DNA from 3 places in the Anaerostipes amylophilus genome. Region 2 is predicted to be linked to each of the others. Evidence: riboswitches for the same ligand, from Rfam matches in the RefSeq annotation. Region 2 holds a riboswitch; each other region holds the start of a gene.

Region 1 (5,802 bases), on a different contig from region 2:
GACATTAAAATTGACGGTGACAGCGTAGTTGTTCAGCGTCAGTATGAAGATAGATACCACATCTTAAAAGCTAAAATGCCTTGCTTAGTTACAGCATTAGCTGAATTAAACGAGCCAAGATATATGACTCCAGGTGGAATCTTTGATGCATATGATGCAGAAGTAACTGTTTGGGGAAGAAAAGACCTTAAAGATGTAGATGATTCTAACCTTGGTCTTGCTGGATCTCCAACTAAGATCGCAAAAGCATCTGACAAAGTAAGAAAAGGTGCTGGAGAAAAAGTTACACTTGATCCAGAAGAAGCAGTAGATTATATCATGGATAAATTAGCTGAAAAACATGTAATTTAGTGAAAAGGAAAAGTGGTGAATAAAATGGGTTTAGAAGAATATAGAGGCGTATACGTCTTTGCACAGCAGGTAGATAACGAATTAAGCGGAATCGCATTCGAATTACTTGGAAAAGCAAAAGACTTAGCAAAAGACTTAGATACAGACGTAACTGCTGTTCTTGTAGGTTCTGACGTTAAAGGATTAGTAGATGATCTTGCAAAATACGGTGCTGATAAAGTAATCGTAGTTGACGATCCAGAATTAAAAGAATACAGAACAGAACCATATACACATGCATTAGCATCTGTAATCAATGAATACAAACCAGAAATTATGTTAGTTGGTGCGACAGCAATTGGTCGTGACCTTGGACCTCGTGTATCTGCACGTGTTCAGACAGGTTTAACAGCTGACTGTACAGTTCTTGAAATCGGTGATTTCCCATTAAGAGCAATCCCAGGAAAAGAACAGAAACATAATCAGTTATTAATGACTCGTCCAGCATTCGGTGGAAACACAATCGCAACAATCGCTTGCCCAGACAACAGACCTCAGATGGCAACAGTTCGTCCTGGTGTTATGCAGAAGATCGATCCTATTGAAGGAGCAAAAGCTGAAGTTATCGAATACAATCCTGGATTTACTCCAGACAACAAATACGTTGAAATCGTTGATATCGTTAAATCTGTTACAGATACAGTAGATATCATGGACGCTAAGATCTTAGTATCTGGTGGACGTGGAGTTGGAGAAGAAGGATTCGGAATGTTAAGAGAATTAGCAGATGTTCTTGGAGGAGAAGTAAGCTGTTCTCGTGCCGTTGTAGATAACGGATGGCAGCCAAGAGATATTCAGGTTGGACAGACAGGAAAAACTGTACGTCCTAACGTATACTTCGCAATCGGTATTTCTGGAGCAATCCAGCATGTTGCAGGTATGGAAGAATCTGATATCATCATTGCAATCAACAAAGATGAGACAGCTCCTATCTTTGATGTAGCTGATTACGGAATCGTTGGAGACTTAAACAAGATCGTACCAGCTTTAACAGAAAAATTAAGAGCAGTTGTTAAATAATCAACTTTTGAGAATTTAATCCTTAAGTAGTCCGCGGTAATTTTATCGCGGACTTTTTATATGTATAAGGAAAGAAAACTATTATAAATATTAATAACTAAGAAAAAGATGATTGACATTATTTATGAATCATGATATTATATATGTAAATAAAAGTTCATATTTATTCATAGGGCAAACCTGTTGAAAGGCAGGGACGCAAAGCCAAAGGGTCTAAGGTCTTTTTAGAGATTATGACAGCCGGTTGCCACATTTAACATTAAGGGAATGTGATATGGATATTTTATCCTGATAGAGGCAACCGTTATAGATTATGAGATTATTCTATATACGGTTTTTTATTTTTAGGAAATAGGGAGCCTGAAGATAACATTTTGCCACGAGTAAGATATCAATGAGTGGATCCTATAGAGAATATGGAATTTTACATTTCTCACTGATTTGTTTTTGTGAAGGGGTTCGCAGAAAGAATCACTGACAGTGGGTTGCCAGTTTTATGTAGTGAGGATACATGGGGATTTTTCATATTAGCAGAAGTCATGGTGTAGGGAACCATGACTTTTTTGTTATAAAATTTTTTTCTGCGAACCAGGATTATCTTTTGCCTAAAAAGAGTCGATATGATAAAATACAAGGAATAAAAACAAAAAGGAGATAAAGATGGAACATATACAGAAAGACGATATTATCATCAGAAAAGGAATTTTACATATATTAGATAGTCATACAGGTTACCTTGGGCTATCCAGCCAGCTTCTTGATATGGGACCAGATCTTATGGAATTTGTCAGAGGGCATATTTTTAAGATTATGGAAAGTGATGATGCGAAAAGATGTCAGTTTGATGGCAGTGTTTCACCAATTTTAAGTCTGTTAGAAAGCATGGATGAGACCGATGACGAGAGTTTTATTGAGGCAACGAGAATACTTGGAGAAAATTTATTTGACATCATGTGTGATAGTGTTACAATCCCAGCAGGAGATTTACTTTGTGTTACATTTCAAGTTCAAAGTGTAGTTCATCTGGCATTGCTAAAAATGAATTATAAGGTGACATATGTGCATCAGGAAGAAGAAGATGTACAGGCAAATGATATCGTGAAACAAAGAGTTATGCCGACAGATTCGGCAAAACTTACAGAAGCAGTTATTATTGATCTGTCAGAATATAAAGTGCGATTGGTAGAAAAGAAATATGAGATGTTAAATGGAGATAAGATCAATTATCTGTCAGAACGTTTTTTACAATGTTATGCAGATCTTGCACCAAAAAAGAAATTTCAGATTTTAAATAAAGTCATCAATGATATCAACAATCATTATCCAGAAGATGGTATTGCAAAAAGGCTGGATATGAAAAGCCGTTTAAGAGAAGAATTTTCAGAGAATCAGGCGTTTAAAGTTAATGAGATCGGAGATAAACTTTTTGGAAATCATCAAGGAAAGAAACAGGAATTTGATGAGAAGATTGAACGATACGATATGCAGTATGATACATTTACTGTAGCAAAGGAAAATACAGTAAAGAGACTTGAATATCAGATGCTAGAAACAGATACAGGGATTGAGATTAAGATTCCAATGGAAGAATATAATATGAAAGATAATGTTGAGATCATTGAAGAATCAGGTGGTGGAAGCACGATCATCATTAAGAATATTGAGAGCGTAAAAATTAAATAAAAACAAATCCCGAATCCAACAGAATGAATGGATTCGGGATTTTTAAAATTTGGAAAATTTAAAAAACTATTAAACCTCTTTTGGAAGTTTATTTATTAGATCTTCTCCAGATATGAGCAGTTTCAGCATCTTTGATCAGCTGGTCTCTGAAGTCTGGATGAGCGATGTTAATTAATGCTTCAGCACGTTCCCATGTAGACTTACCTTTTAAGTTAGCCATACCATATTCGGTAACAATATAGTGAGCATTTGCACGAGTATCAGTAACGATAGATCCATTATGTAATGTAGGAAGGATTCTTGAGAATGTCTCACCTTTCTTATTTGTGAAAGTAGAAGACAAGCATACGAAACTCTTACCACCATTAGATAAGTGAGCACCCATAACGAAGTCAAGCTGTCCGCCGGCACCACTGATCTGACGAATTCCTGAAGATTCAGCACTGATCTGTCCATAAAGGTCAATATCTACCGCATTATTGATAGAGATAAAGTTATCAATGGATGAAATAGTAGCAATGCTGTTTGTATAATCAACAGGAGCACTCATGCATGCTGGGTTATCATTTAAATAATCATATAACTTCTTAGTACCTGCTGCGAAAGCATATGTCTGACGATAACGATCGATGTTTTTATTAGCTCCAGTAATCTTACCAGCTTTTGCAATATCAACGAACGCATCAACGTACATTTCTGTATGAACACCTAAGTCCTTTAAGTCAGATTCTGCGATCAGAGATCCAACGGCATTTGGCATACCACCAATACCAAGCTGTAAACAAGCTCCATCAGGAATCTGATCAACGATCAGTTTTGCAACTGCCTGATCAACTTCAGTCGCAGCTCCTCCGCCACCTAATTCATCGATTGCTGGATTATTTCCTTCAACGATCATATCAACTTTGGAAATATGGATTCCTTCTTCAAATCCTCCAAGGCAACGAGGCATATTCTCATTAACCTCAACGATAACGCATTTTGCTTTCTCAAGCATAGCAGCTGTATGAGATGCACTAGGACCAAAGTTGAAATATCCGTGAGCATCCATAGGTGCAACCTGCATCATAACGACATCAGTTTCTGGAAGATAATCACGATAGTAGCTTGGTAATTCAGAGTAACGAATTGGTGCATAGAAAGAGAATCCTTCATTGATCCATTTTCTTTCTAAACCACCCATGTGCCAGGAATTCCATGTGAAATGGTCCGCTGGATTTTCAATCTGAGTGATTGCCAGTGGGCGCATAACGATACCACCATGGATCTGGATATTTTCAAGATCTGGCATACGTTTTGCCAGTGCTTCATCTAAAGCTACTGGAGTTGTTACGCACCATCCATATTCCAGACGGTCTCCAGATTTTACAACCTTAACTGCTTCATCTGCTGTTGTTAATTTTTTTTGATATTCTTGCGTGAATGACATAATAAGTCCTCCTAAAAATAAATTAGATGAAATCTAAGTTTCATTGTTAACACACTAGTTATATTTTATCATTTTGAATGTGTAAGTACAAGAGAAAATGTTAAAAAATTATCAAAGTATCTTAAAAAAACCAAAAAAATTATGAAAATTGATTCTATAAAAATACATAAAAGTATAAAAAAACAGTAGTTATTTTAGAAAGATTGCACTATAATAGGAAGTTGTATTTAGGAGGGATAAAACAAATGGAAAATAAAAAACTAACATGGAAACATTATCTTGGAATTGCAGTTGTTGCGGTACTGGTAATCTATTTTGTGATTGGTTTTTACTTCAGTAAGAAATTCTTCTGGGGAACTAAGATCAATGGAATGAATGTTGCTGGAAAGACAGCAGATGAAGTTGTTGAGATTTTCAATAAGAATGCAAGTGACTATTCTTTAACTATCAAGGAAAGAAAAGGAAAGACAGAAACATTAACAAGTGATCAGGTTAAAACCAAGTTTGAAGGTGCCGATGAGATTAAACAGATTAAAGAAGATCAAGGATCATTTGGATGGATTAAAGGACTATTTGGTACAGAACATTATGACAATGTGACAATGTATTCTTATGATACAAAGTCTTTCAATAAAGCATATAAGAAACTAGATGCATTCAATAGTAAGAAGATGATCAAGACGGCGAATGCAAAACCAGTATATAAAGATGGAAAATTCATCATCCAGAAAGAAGAGGAAGGAACAGAACTTAAGGAAGATATAGCAGCAAAGAAGATTGGACAAGCTGTCAAAGATGGAATTCCTTCAATTTCTCTGGATAAAGAGAACTGCTATAACAATCCAGAATATACATCTAAGAGTGACAAGCTTGTAAGTCTTACAAAAGAGATGAACAAGAAGTTAAAAGGAAGTATTACATATAAATTTGGAAAACAGGTAGTTGTTCTTGATAAGAATACATACAGTAGCTGGTTAAAGACCAAGAAAGATTATTCAGGATATAAAGTAGACAAAAATGCAATGGAAAACTGGCTATTAAAATTTATGTATAAATACAATACACAGTATGGATGGCATAAGTTTAAAACACATGATGGACGTACAAAGAAGATCTATGGTGGACCATATGGATGGCGTATCAGTAAAGACAAAGAAATGGCTTCTGTAAAGAAGATGTTAAAAGAAGGAACAACAGAAACAAGAGAGCCATACTGGAGAGAAAAAGCGAAAGTCTATGATGGTGTTAACGGAGATATCGGAGATACTTATGTAGAAGTA
Region 2 (5,802 bases):
TGCCTGTATTTTTGGTCAGCTGTACATCTTCTGCAAAAGCATTGGCAGTCATGGCAACAATAGGCAGTTTTCCCTTTTCACCCGGAAGGCTCCTGATTGCTGCAGTTGCCTCATAACCATTCATGACCGGCATTTGGATATCCATAAAAACAAGATCATACGAACCTTTCGGAGAAACTTCCACTTTCTCAACTGCAATTTTCCCATTTTCTGCCGTTTCCACTTTTGCACCTGTCATTTGCAAAATTTCACCAGCAATTTCTCTGTTCAACTCATTATCCTCAACCAGCAGAATCCTTTTTCCCGTGTAGTCTGATTCTGACAGCTTCTCCAAATAATTTCTTGCTGTTTTTTCTTTTCTTCCTAAAGTAAACTGCCGCAGTGTAGCCGTCAGCCGGGAACGGAACAGCGGTTTTGCAATAAAAGCATCTATGCCCGCCGCCTTTGCTTCTTCTTCAATCTCGCTGAATTCATAAGATGTCAATACAATGATGGTGATCTCTTTTCCTATCCGTTTCCGGATCTGTCTGGCAGTCTCTATACCATCCATATCCGGCATCTTCCAGTCTAAAATAACAGCAAAGTAATCATCTTTCAACTCATGCCGTGCATAACAGCGCTCAACCGCTTCCCTGCCAGAGAGAACCCATTCACCCATAATACCAATTTCCTTCAGTGTGGCAACTGTACTTTCACAGCATGTCTTATCATCATCCACTACCAGAACCGGCAGATTCATCAGATTTTTGTCCTGTTCTTTTTCTGTTTCCTGAAGATCCAGATAAATTGTTACTGTGATTTTAGTTCCCTTGTGCAAGGTACTATCCACTTTAATAGTGCCATTCATCAGGTTCACAATATTTCTGCTGATTGCCATTCCCAGACCAGTTCCCTGGACTCTGGTTGTCCGGTAGTCATCCGCGCGGCTGAACGGATCAAACATGATTTTCTGGAATTCCGGTGACATACCGATCCCATTATCCTCAATCGTAAATTCATAGCATCCAAGTTCTGAAAATCCATTTGGCTTTTCCTCTATGGAAAAAATAATATTCCCGCCATCCGGTGTATACTTGATCACATTACTCATCAAATTCACAAATACCTGCTGAATCCTCAAGCTGTCACCACAGACAGCCTCATGTTCAATATGATTGATGTGTATATCAAAATTATGTTTATGTTCATCAAGCACCGGTTTCGTAAGTGTAATAAGATTATCTACCAGATCTGACAGATTGAAATCTTCCTGTGCCAGTGTCATTTTTCCACTTTCAATACGTGCCATATCCAGCACTTCATTGATCAGCCCCAGCAGATGGCGGCTTGATTCTGTGATCTTGCTGAGACATTCAATGACTCTGTCCTGGCTCTCAACATTTGCTCCTGCGATTGCCGTCAGACCCACAATCGAATTCATTGGTGTCCGGATATCATGGGACATATTGGAAAGGAATTCTGTTTTCGCACGATTTGCATTTTCTGCGGACCGGTAAGCCTCTTTCAGTGCCTGACGGGATTCAATCTCTGCTTTCTTCTCCTGTGTCACATCCATGGATGCCAGCAATACCTTTTCCAGCTTTCCGTTCTTCCATTCCAAGGGAATATAAGAAGCGATTTTATAAGTCTTTTCATCCAGGCTGCAATACTCAAACTTATAAATATCATTTTCACTTTTCAGTTTTTTCTGAATATTATCCGGGGCTATCAGGATATCTATAGTTTCCAATGGTTCCAGTGTCTTATATTTTTCAAGAACCTGCATCTGAAAATCATGATAAAATCCCAGAGGTTTATATATCATATGTCCATTCAGATTGTAGAATTCATATTTGTCATTTTCCAGATCACAGACAACAAAGCGGTCAACCAGACGCACAATACTCTGGATCAGCTGCTCCATGGAAGCATTATCCGCTGCCATCTGCAGATGCCGTGCGCTCTCTACCTTTGCCTCTGTGATATCACGCAGAAAGATCATGGCATATTCTGAATCCTCTATCTCGCCACGTATGACCACATTGCGGACCCATCGTTCTTCTCCATTCAGAGTGATACGGCACTCCAAATCCAATTCGGTTTCCAGACCCTTCAGCCTTTCTGCAATATAACCACGGTCGTAAAAAGAGGATACCGCCTTCTTATCTATCTCCACAACATAGGAATCCACAAAATGCCGGATCAATTCATCCCACGTATGACTCTGTTCAAAGACGGTCATCAGGGACGGTTCAACCTTAAAGGTATCAAAAGTATTTGCTTCCAGATTCACATAATACTCGCACAAATCTGCTTTCGTAAAAGCCCGGTGGAAAGCAGCAGATTTTTGTGCCTGCATGATTTCTTTTTTCTCCCCATCAATGTTAATAAAAATCCCGGCAATTCTGCTGGCAGAACCATCCAGACGGCGTATTACTTCTGCCGATGCCCGAAACCACTGGTATTGATTATCCTTCATTCTCATACGATACTCTACCTGGTATTTTATCTGGTTCGTCTTATCCTTAATTGCCGCCTGAAGCTGCACCATTACTCTTTCTTTATCCTGTGGATGCAGAAGATCTGACCAGGATTCCAGTTTATTCGGAAAGTCCAAAGTGTTATGATAGCCAAGCATTTTTCGGAATTCATGACTCCAGTTTGCATTCACAATCTCACTGTTTTCGTCACAGTCAAAATACCAGAAGCCGGAATAGATAGCCTCATTGAGCAGTGTCAAATTTACATGATCCCAGTTGACCTGTACGGACATAACCCAGATCTGTCTGCCCGCCTCATCTGTCGCATCCTCTTTACAAAGCCGTACATTTTTCACTGTACCGTCTGCTGCAAGGATCTGTGCTTCCCCTGTTCCGTGAAGCTGCCAAAAACGGTCTCGCTCCAGTATATCTTCCTCACCATAAAAGAAGTTTCTCAATGAGCCTTTTGTCTGTTCCATGAAAGTATCGAATGTATATCCTGTACTATGCAACAGCAGATTATTCACAGACAAAATAGACAGGTTTGGGTCATAAGATCCTGTCATTATACCTACTCCACCATTATTTTCCAGTGTTTTCTGTACGGCCTGTGACATGGTCTGTGTCTGTCCCGTTACAGTCTCACCTAAGGAATATATTTTGTCCTCATAATTTTCCATTTTATAAAAATCCTCTCTCTGTTTTATGCTTCACTATCCTGCTTTTATCTGTATACAGAGAACCTGTCCCTGCTAGTTTTGTTACCTATTTTTGCATACAAAAAGGACACTTGCCAAAATCTGCCAGTGTCCCTACTATATTTCTCTAAAATCACACATCTATATAGTATAAAAGGTATCGGAATCTCTTCTGTTCAAACATCTTTTCCATATATTATGATGATATGGAAACAGTGGCAACCGGCTGACCTGGTCAAACTTTCTGACTTTAGCCCCTTCTGGCTTTGCGTCCCTGCCTTTCAGCAGGTTTGCCTTTAAATAATTTCTATTTTTATCAAAAACAAAATACCATAAAGTTTTTCATACGTCAATATTGCTGAATAGAAAATCTGTGTATTTTGCGTATGCCAGCCTGCATTGTCAGTTATCGATCGGCTCGCCAAACCACTCACCATAAAATTATTTATTACAATTTCACTGGCTGCAAGATGTGGAACCTTTTCAGATGGAAATGATAGATGAATTGTGTACAGTTGCTGTTTGTAGCCAAATGTAAAAACATAATAATATTCTGTTAGTTCTTTCCACGCAACGGCTGCATCATACAATAATCCGTAATCATTATTTTCCATACACACCATCTTCTGATTTGCTGTCTTATTCAGCAGAAATACCTGCCAGTTTTACATTTACGTTATAATATCCTACAGAACGTGAAAAATAGGTATACGGATTTGAGAAGTTGCAATCACTACACACAATATTCACACAAAATTCTCTTTACGTTTTCAATTTTTATAGGCTTTGCCAAGTGAGCATTCATTCCTGCTGCCAGACACTTTTCTTTATCTTCTCTGAATGCATTTGCTGTCATGGCAATAATCGGGGTTGTCTCAGCATCTGGATGTTTCAGTGACCGGATTGTTTTTGTCGCAGTAATCCCATCCATTACAGGCATCATGATATCCATCAGAATTGCGTCAAAATAACCTTCCGATTTCTCCTGGAACATTCTGACCGCCTGCAATCCATCTCTTGCAACTGTCATATTTGCACCTTCATCAGACAACAGCGTTTCCGTAATTTCTGCATTCAATTCATTGTCCTCTACCAGCAATAAGTTTAATCCGCTGATATCCATCTGTGCCGCTGTTTTCTTTACTGTATCTGGTGCGGGAGCAAGTTTAAACGGAATCCTGATGATAAAGGTTGAGCCAATGCCTTCTTCGCTTTTAACTTCAATAGTTCCACCCATCTTTTCAATCAGACCTTTTACAATCGCCATTCCCAGTCCAATTCCCTGCTGTGTACTTCTTGCATCCTCTCTTTCCTGCGAAAACGGCTCAAATATATGCTCCTGGTATTTCCTGCTCATACCAATGCCAGTATCAGTTATGGTCCACTCATATGTCGTAATTCCGTCAACAGCTTCTGTATAATCTGACACCGTCATTATCTTGCCGCCAATCCGGTTATACTTAATACAGTTTCCATAAATATTAAGAAATATCTGTCTTAAATGTACCGGACTTCCATAAATAAAAGGATATCGAAGCCCTTCCTTTTTTGCACGGAACTGCATCTGGATTCCTCTGTCTTTTGCCCGCTGTTCTATGATAGTCAGAACATCCTGACTTAATTCCTCAAAGTTGATGATTTCCTGCGTCAGAGGTACATTTCCATCTTCAATTTTGCTCATCTGAAGGATATCATTAATAAGAGACAATAGATAGTCTGCAGCTACCTGCATTTTTCTGAAATTTTTCAGGACCAATTCCCTGTCATCAAAATGTTTCTCAGCAATCTTCATCAATCCGATAATTCCATTCAGCGGGGTTCTCATATCGTGAGACATCCTGGAGAGAAAATCAGACTTGCTTTTATTTGCTTTCTTTTCACTTTCCAATGCAATTGATTTGTGCATGAAGTCATTTTTATCCAGCATGAGATTCCAATGTTCAATGGTTCCGTCTTCTTTTATTACTTTCTGTCCACGATCTTCGATGTATTTGTATGTGCCGTCCTTACAGCGTATCCGGTAAATAGTAGCATAATGATCAGAATGAGTATATTGATTTAATGCATCTGCAAGTCCGACCTTCACGTCATCTGGATGGGCAAGACCGATAATATTACCGCCAGAAGCATCCATCAGTTCCTTTGGCGTTGCGTAACCGAGCATATTTGCAAATTGTTCTGAAACATATTTGAAAGAGTATTCTGGGTCATCATTACTGATTTTGACACCGTCAGGGATGGATACGGTAAATAACTCCAGCTGACTTTGCAGTTTCTTTGTCAATTCCTCGATCATGGCCTTATGCTTTTTCTCTTCTGCCAGAAGCTTCGCATACTCTCTGTTTGATTTTTCCAGTGCCCGCTCTTTTTCCTCTAAACGGTAATGTTCTGTACGGTCAAGAACATAATTAACTGCAATGACATCTCCAGTTTCCTCTTCACGGTACAGGGCCATGTGATCTTCTGCAAGCATGGGCTCAAAAGTAGCAGTCCTGGTCCAGTATCGGAACGATATATGCCGTTCACCATTTTCAAACCGATTTAATAATCGTTCTCTGTCAAACTCGTGCTGAAAATCTTTAAGATCTTCCTCAGGTATGGTCAATGCCCATGCATCTACCAGACTCTGTAAGCTTGAATTTTCC
Region 3 (5,802 bases), on a different contig from region 2:
CGATATGAATTATGTAGAGACATTAAAAGCAAGAATGACAGACAGATTAAATTTTGTCTTCGAGAAAGACGTAGAAGATGGTGGATACAATGCACTGCCAACACAGGCGAAAGAAGCATTAGCAAAAGTAATCGGTGAAGCACACAATTTAGAAGTGGAAAATTCCAACAATTAAAGGTATAATACTCTTAAATCGTTGTTTTTAGGAGGTGGATTAATTGGATAAGGATCGTTTAAATAATATGGTGGTAGACTTATTCCACGGAATTTCGTATGAAGAAGAGAAAGCCGTGATCACGGATGAGTTTAAGGATATTTCAAATAAAGATCTGCATATTATTGATGCGATCGGGATTAAGAAACCTAAGAATATGTCAACGATTGCTAGAGATTTAAATATTACGGTTGGGACACTTACAACCGCTATCAGTAATCTTTTGAAGAAAGGATATGTGATCCGCAAACGTGGGGAGAGAGACCGAAGGGTTGTTTATATATCACTTTCTGAGAAAGGGAGAAAAGCATACAATCATCATAGAGAATTTCATAAACAGATGATCCAGAGACTGCTTGATACGTTAAATGAGCAGGAACAGGATCTGTTGGTGAAGGTTATGCAGTATTTTCATGACTATTTTCGGGAACATATGTAAACTATAAGTATAGTTTTTAGGAGATAAGCATAATAAAAGATTCAGAGAATGGTACTCTCTGGATCTTTTTTGATTAAAGTATATGCGTTATCTTAAAAATAAAGCAGGGGGGGAAGGAATATGCTGCAACTAAATTACAAATTAACAGACGAAGACTACATAGAATTCAACGAATTTCATCAGTTAATTCATTCAGAGGTAGGAAAGAGAAATCTGTTTTTTCTAAAACTAGCAGGACCAATGATCAGTGTTCTTGCGATAGTAATTTTCATTTTGGCAAGAGCAGAAAAAATGTTGATCATTACAGAAGTAATTGTATTATGCATTTTTTCAATTGTATGTGTAGCACAGGCTAAAAAGATTATGAAAAGAGGTATTCGCAAGACAATTCTTAAAATGATAGAAACAGAAGGACTACCATTTGCAGAAGAAATAACATTAACTTTTACGGAAGATCAGATTATAGAGATAACAAAAGGCCAGGAAGTGAAAGTAGATTATCAAAAGGTAGAAAATGTTTGTGAAACAGAGACGGCTTTTTACATTTATATTAGTTCCATAGAAGCACTTATTATTCCTAAGAGAGTTTTAAATCAGGATATGGAAAAGAAATTAATACGAATAGTCACAGAGAATTTTGCACATCTTATTTCTATTAACAAATAAAAAAGGAGAGAAATAAGATGCCAGATATATTTTGTTTTCAATGCCAGCAGACAGCAGGCAATAAAGGATGTGTGGTAACAGGTGTCTGTGGAAAGCAGTTACAAATACACACCGGACCAAAGAAGCCGACCGATTGGTAATGGATGGATTATTTACAACAAACTGTATCATGCCGCCAAGAGAGAGTTATCAAGATCGCGTGTATACAACATCAGTTGTTGGATATGAAGGATTAAAATATATTGAACGAAAGAAAGATATAACGGCAAAGCAGTCGAAAGGCTGTGACGCAAAGCTATAGGGCCTTTGACATGGCAGCCAGTTGCACATTGTATAATAAGAGTGCAGGGGACACTGTAGATATATTTATCTATAGTGTTTTTTACATGTTTGAAGATATCAAGAAAGTATTTGACATAGATAAAAAGAGTATGAATAAGGAATAGGAAATAATGAATAAGGAGTTATTTAGGGAAGAAATAATATATTCTGTGGGTGATTCAAACTTGGAGGAGAATAGTTATGAGATGATCAAAGACGTGATCCGTAATAATCATGCAGTTGGATTTATGACAGGACATTATGATGAGAATCTGACAATTACGAATGTCAGTGGATTTTTACTTTATAATCTTGGATATGATTACAAGGAGTTTATGGAAATTACCAAAGGTTCACTTAAAAATTTATTTTATGGGGAAAATAGAAGTTTTTTGGAAATGATGTGACGATCATTATCTTATCGGCATATGATTATTCGGAGATCGAAGCAGAGGCAAGAGAGGCTGGAGTTGATGAATTTATAGCAAAATCATTATTCAGATCAAGGCTTACAGCAACACTAAAAAATATCATTGAAGGGAAATCCAATAAAGAGGCTAACATTGAGACTGCAGAAAATGGAAAAGAAGCCGTTGAAAAATTTGCAAATGCACCAAGTGGTTTTTATGACTTGATCTTTATGGATATTCATATGCCTGTAATGAATGGATACGAAGCAACGGCAGCAATCCGTTCCCACAGAAAATATAGAGAAAAACAAATACCGATCATAGCAATGACTGCCAATGCATTTGCAGAAGATGTTGTAATGGCGAAAAATGCAGGAATGAAGGAGCATATTGCAAAACCTTGGGAGATGAATCGTTTGTGCGAGATCATGCAGAGATATCTGTAATTTGACCAATTTTCTTTCCAGTGCTAAAATAACAAAAATAACCAAACAGCTTTTAGGGAGGATTTGCAATCAATGAACAAAAAAGAATTAGCATTAGAAGTAATTGAACGTTTGAAAAATGAATATCCAGATGCGGATTGTACACTGGAATATGATCAGGCATGGAAATTATTAGTCAGTGTAAGACTTGCAGCCCAGTGTACAGATGCAAGAGTTAATGTTGTAGTCAAAGGATTGTTTGAAAAATATCCAACTGTAGAAGCATTAGCGGCAGCAGATGTCGCAGATATTGAGGAAATTGTACGTCCATGCGGACTTGGAAAAAGCAAAGCGAGAGATATCAGTAAATGCATGAAAGTTTTAAGAGATGAATATGATTGTAACATCCCAACAGATTTCAAATCTATTTTAAGTCTGCCAGGTGTTGGAAGAAAAAGTGCCAATCTGATCATGGGAGATGTGTTTGGAAAACCTGCGATCGTAACAGATACGCATTGTATCCGTCTTGTGAATAGAATTGGTTTGGTTGATGGAATTAAAGACCCAAAGAAAGTGGAGATGGCATTATGGGAGATCATTCCTCCAGAAGAAGGTAGTGATTTTTGTCACAGACTTGTATGGCATGGAAGAGATGTCTGCACGGCAAGAACGAAACCACATTGTGAGAGATGTTGTTTGAATGATATCTGTCATCAGATCATTTAGAAGATTACTTAGCATTTATAATAAAAGAGTATGATAAAAAACCGTAATCACTAATAGTTTTTGTAGTGATTACGGTTTTTTACTGCATATTATTGTATATTGTTAAAGTTAAAAATTATGCCTGAAATCCTAAGTAAGCATTGATTCTTTTGTGGAACAGTGAAGAAAATACATTTGTAATATTTCCGCTTAAGAAAGCAGCGATCACAGTTCCGATTCCAACAGATGGTAATTCTGGAAGTAAAACAAAAGAAGCGACAGCAGAACATACTGTAAATAAAACTTCCAGACAAACTCTCACGGCACCAAAGCTTACATTTTTCTTCTCAGCGATACTCTTAACAAGACCTTCCATTGGCATAACAGCAAATCCAGAACTAATTGTAAATCCAACACCTGTAGATAAAACTGCACATGCAATAACAGATAATAAGATCTTTGCTGCAAGACCATGAGGCTCGATAAAGAATAAACCATAAGAAGTAAATTCAATAAATAAAGAATAAACAAATGTCAACCCAAGTTGAATAAACTGTATTTTCCCGAATTCACGGAGAACCACTGCTTCACAGATCAAAAATGTTGAGTTGATCAGAAAATTAAATAAAGCATAGCTGTGAACAGGGGAGAGATAACTTAAAGTTAAAGCCATTGTACAGCTTGGGGCAACTCCAAGAGTTGCTTTTAAAAATAAATTAGAACCAACAGACATGATCAGCAGTCCTAAAATATAAAACAATAATCTATGGTAGAAAAAAGTTTTTTCGTTTTTCATATTTTTATCCATCCTTTCTATCAAAATTCTATATTTTCATAAATTTATTTCCCTTTTGTGTTCTTATTATATAGAGGTAGAAGTAAGTATTGCAATTCCAGTTAAGACTTGATATATTCCATGTAGGAATATATACAGAAAATAGCAGCTAAAAGTGATTGAGTATGATGAAAAATGAGAATAAAAAGTGTAAAATGAAATATATGAAAATAAAAGAGGATTATAAAAATGGAAATACAACAGCTATATTATTATATGGAATTATGCAGACAAAAGAATTTCACAGAGGCTGGGTATTCTTGTAATATGACACAAGGTGCATTGTCAAAGCAGATCAGAAAGCTGGAAAATGAATTAGGAACAACATTGATCCGTAGGAATACCCGGAGATTTGAGTTATCCAAAGAAGGGGAAATCTTTTTGTCTTATGCAAAAGAAATGACATCAATGTATGAAGAAATGCTAAAAAACATACAAAAAAATAAAGAGATCAAAATTGGATGTATGCCAGTACTTGCACCATATCATTTTGCAAGAATGGTAGCAGATTTCAAAAAACAATATCCGGATATAAAAATGGTGATAGACGAAAGGATTGCAAGTGAGATTCAGGAAAATTCAGATAGTTATGACTTTTTGATCTTAAGAGAAAATACAATGGAAGATGAGAAAAAATATCGATTTACGCCATTATATGATGACCGGCTATGTGCAGTTATTCATAAGAAACATCCATTATATGGGAGGAAAAAAATCCAGCTAAAAGAACTTTGTAATGATAATTTTATTTTCCCAGAAAAGGGAAGCGGAAGTTACGAAGTATTTTCTAAGGCTTGTGAAAAAGCAGGATTTAAGCCAAATATAATTTTTGAATTTCCACAGGCGAATACGATTATGAGTTTTGTAAGTGAAGGAGTTGGGATCACGATCACATTTCCAACAGTATATAACGAAGCAAAATGTGATGGGATAAAAATGATACCGTTAGAAGAAGAATTTCACTCAATGATTTCGTTATTTTATAAGAAAAATAAGCCTTTAGATTATGCACAGAAGCAGTTTCTAAATTATATGAGGGAACATTTAAATTAGAAAGAAGGAATGGAAGAATGACATTAGGACATACAATGAAGAATTACAAAAAAGGAAACCTGATGCATGATGTGATCACGGGAATTATCATTATGGCAGTATCTATACCGATTTCTATGGGATATTCACAGATTGCAGGACTTCCAGCGGTTTATGGATTATATGGATCTGTGTTTCCGATCATCTTATTTGCACTATTTTCTACATCACCTCAATTTATCTTTGGGGTAGATGCAGCACCTGCAGCGTTGGTAGGGTCAGCACTTTTAGGAATGAATATCCAAAGTGGTTCCAAGGAAGCACTTGCAGTCGTTCCAGTCATCACGTTTTTTGTGGCAGTATGGTTGATCGCATTTTATCTGATGCATGCAGGGAAACTTGTGAATTATATTTCGGCACCAGTTATGGGTGGATTTATTACAGGAATTTGTTCAACGATCATTTTGATGCAAGTACCAAAACTTATGGGTGGAACTGCGGGAACGGGAGAATTATTAGAACTTTTGGAACATATAGAAAAAACAGTAGAACAGATCAATCTTCCGTCACTGATCTTAGGGATTGTTTCACTTGTTATCTTATTGGGAGCCAAAAAGATAATGCCAAAATTTCCAATGGCAGTAGTGATGATGGCAGCAGGAGCAGTCATGACACAGGTTTTGCCGATGAAAGAATGGGGAATCAAGACATTGGATGCAGTATCACCAGGACTTCCAAGATGGAGTTTTCCTGAT

What was found. Region 2 has a riboswitch for cyclic di-GMP ahead of OCV53_RS11115 (response regulator). Riboswitches for the same ligand answer to the same signal wherever they lie in the genome.
Region 1: it holds a riboswitch for cyclic di-GMP, as region 2 does, so the genes downstream of both, OCV53_RS04795 (nucleoid-associated protein) here and OCV53_RS11115 (response regulator) in region 2, are expected to answer to the same signal.
Region 3: it holds a riboswitch for cyclic di-GMP, as region 2 does, so the genes downstream of both, OCV53_RS09170 (hypothetical protein) here and OCV53_RS11115 (response regulator) in region 2, are expected to answer to the same signal.

What each region holds. Positions count from the first base shown of each region.
Region 1 is NZ_JAOQJG010000003.1:67,047-72,848, forward strand. It holds gene OCV53_RS04785 (electron transfer flavoprotein subunit beta/FixA family protein) at 1-351, shown strand, start outside; gene OCV53_RS04790 (electron transfer flavoprotein subunit alpha/FixB family protein) at 376-1,410, shown strand; cyclic di-GMP riboswitch class I at 1,574-1,662, shown strand; gene OCV53_RS04795 (nucleoid-associated protein) at 2,071-3,093, shown strand; gene OCV53_RS04800 (butyryl-CoA:acetate CoA-transferase) at 3,182-4,522, opposite strand; gene OCV53_RS04805 (L,D-transpeptidase family protein) at 4,768-5,802, shown strand, end outside.
Region 2 is NZ_JAOQJG010000007.1:173,878-179,679, forward strand. It holds gene OCV53_RS11115 (response regulator) at 1-3,139, opposite strand, end outside; cyclic di-GMP riboswitch class I at 3,372-3,462, opposite strand; gene OCV53_RS11120 (PBECR4 domain-containing protein) at 3,454-3,771, opposite strand; gene OCV53_RS11125 (hybrid sensor histidine kinase/response regulator) at 3,891-5,802, opposite strand, start outside.
Region 3 is NZ_JAOQJG010000005.1:257,104-262,905, reverse strand. It holds gene OCV53_RS09195 (phosphoenolpyruvate carboxykinase (ATP)) at 1-175, shown strand, start outside; gene OCV53_RS09190 (MarR family winged helix-turn-helix transcriptional regulator) at 243-653, shown strand; gene OCV53_RS09185 (YcxB family protein) at 774-1,319, shown strand; gene OCV53_RS09180 (hypothetical protein) at 1,337-1,459, shown strand; partial or broken gene OCV53_RS12460 (hypothetical protein) at 1,459-1,518, shown strand; cyclic di-GMP riboswitch class I at 1,574-1,649, shown strand; gene OCV53_RS09170 (hypothetical protein) at 1,772-2,047, shown strand; gene OCV53_RS12255 (response regulator) at 2,044-2,496, shown strand; gene OCV53_RS09160 (endonuclease III domain-containing protein) at 2,569-3,201, shown strand; gene OCV53_RS09155 (YczE/YyaS/YitT family protein) at 3,317-3,976, opposite strand; gene OCV53_RS09150 (LysR family transcriptional regulator) at 4,205-5,068, shown strand; gene OCV53_RS09145 (SulP family inorganic anion transporter) at 5,086-5,802, shown strand, end outside.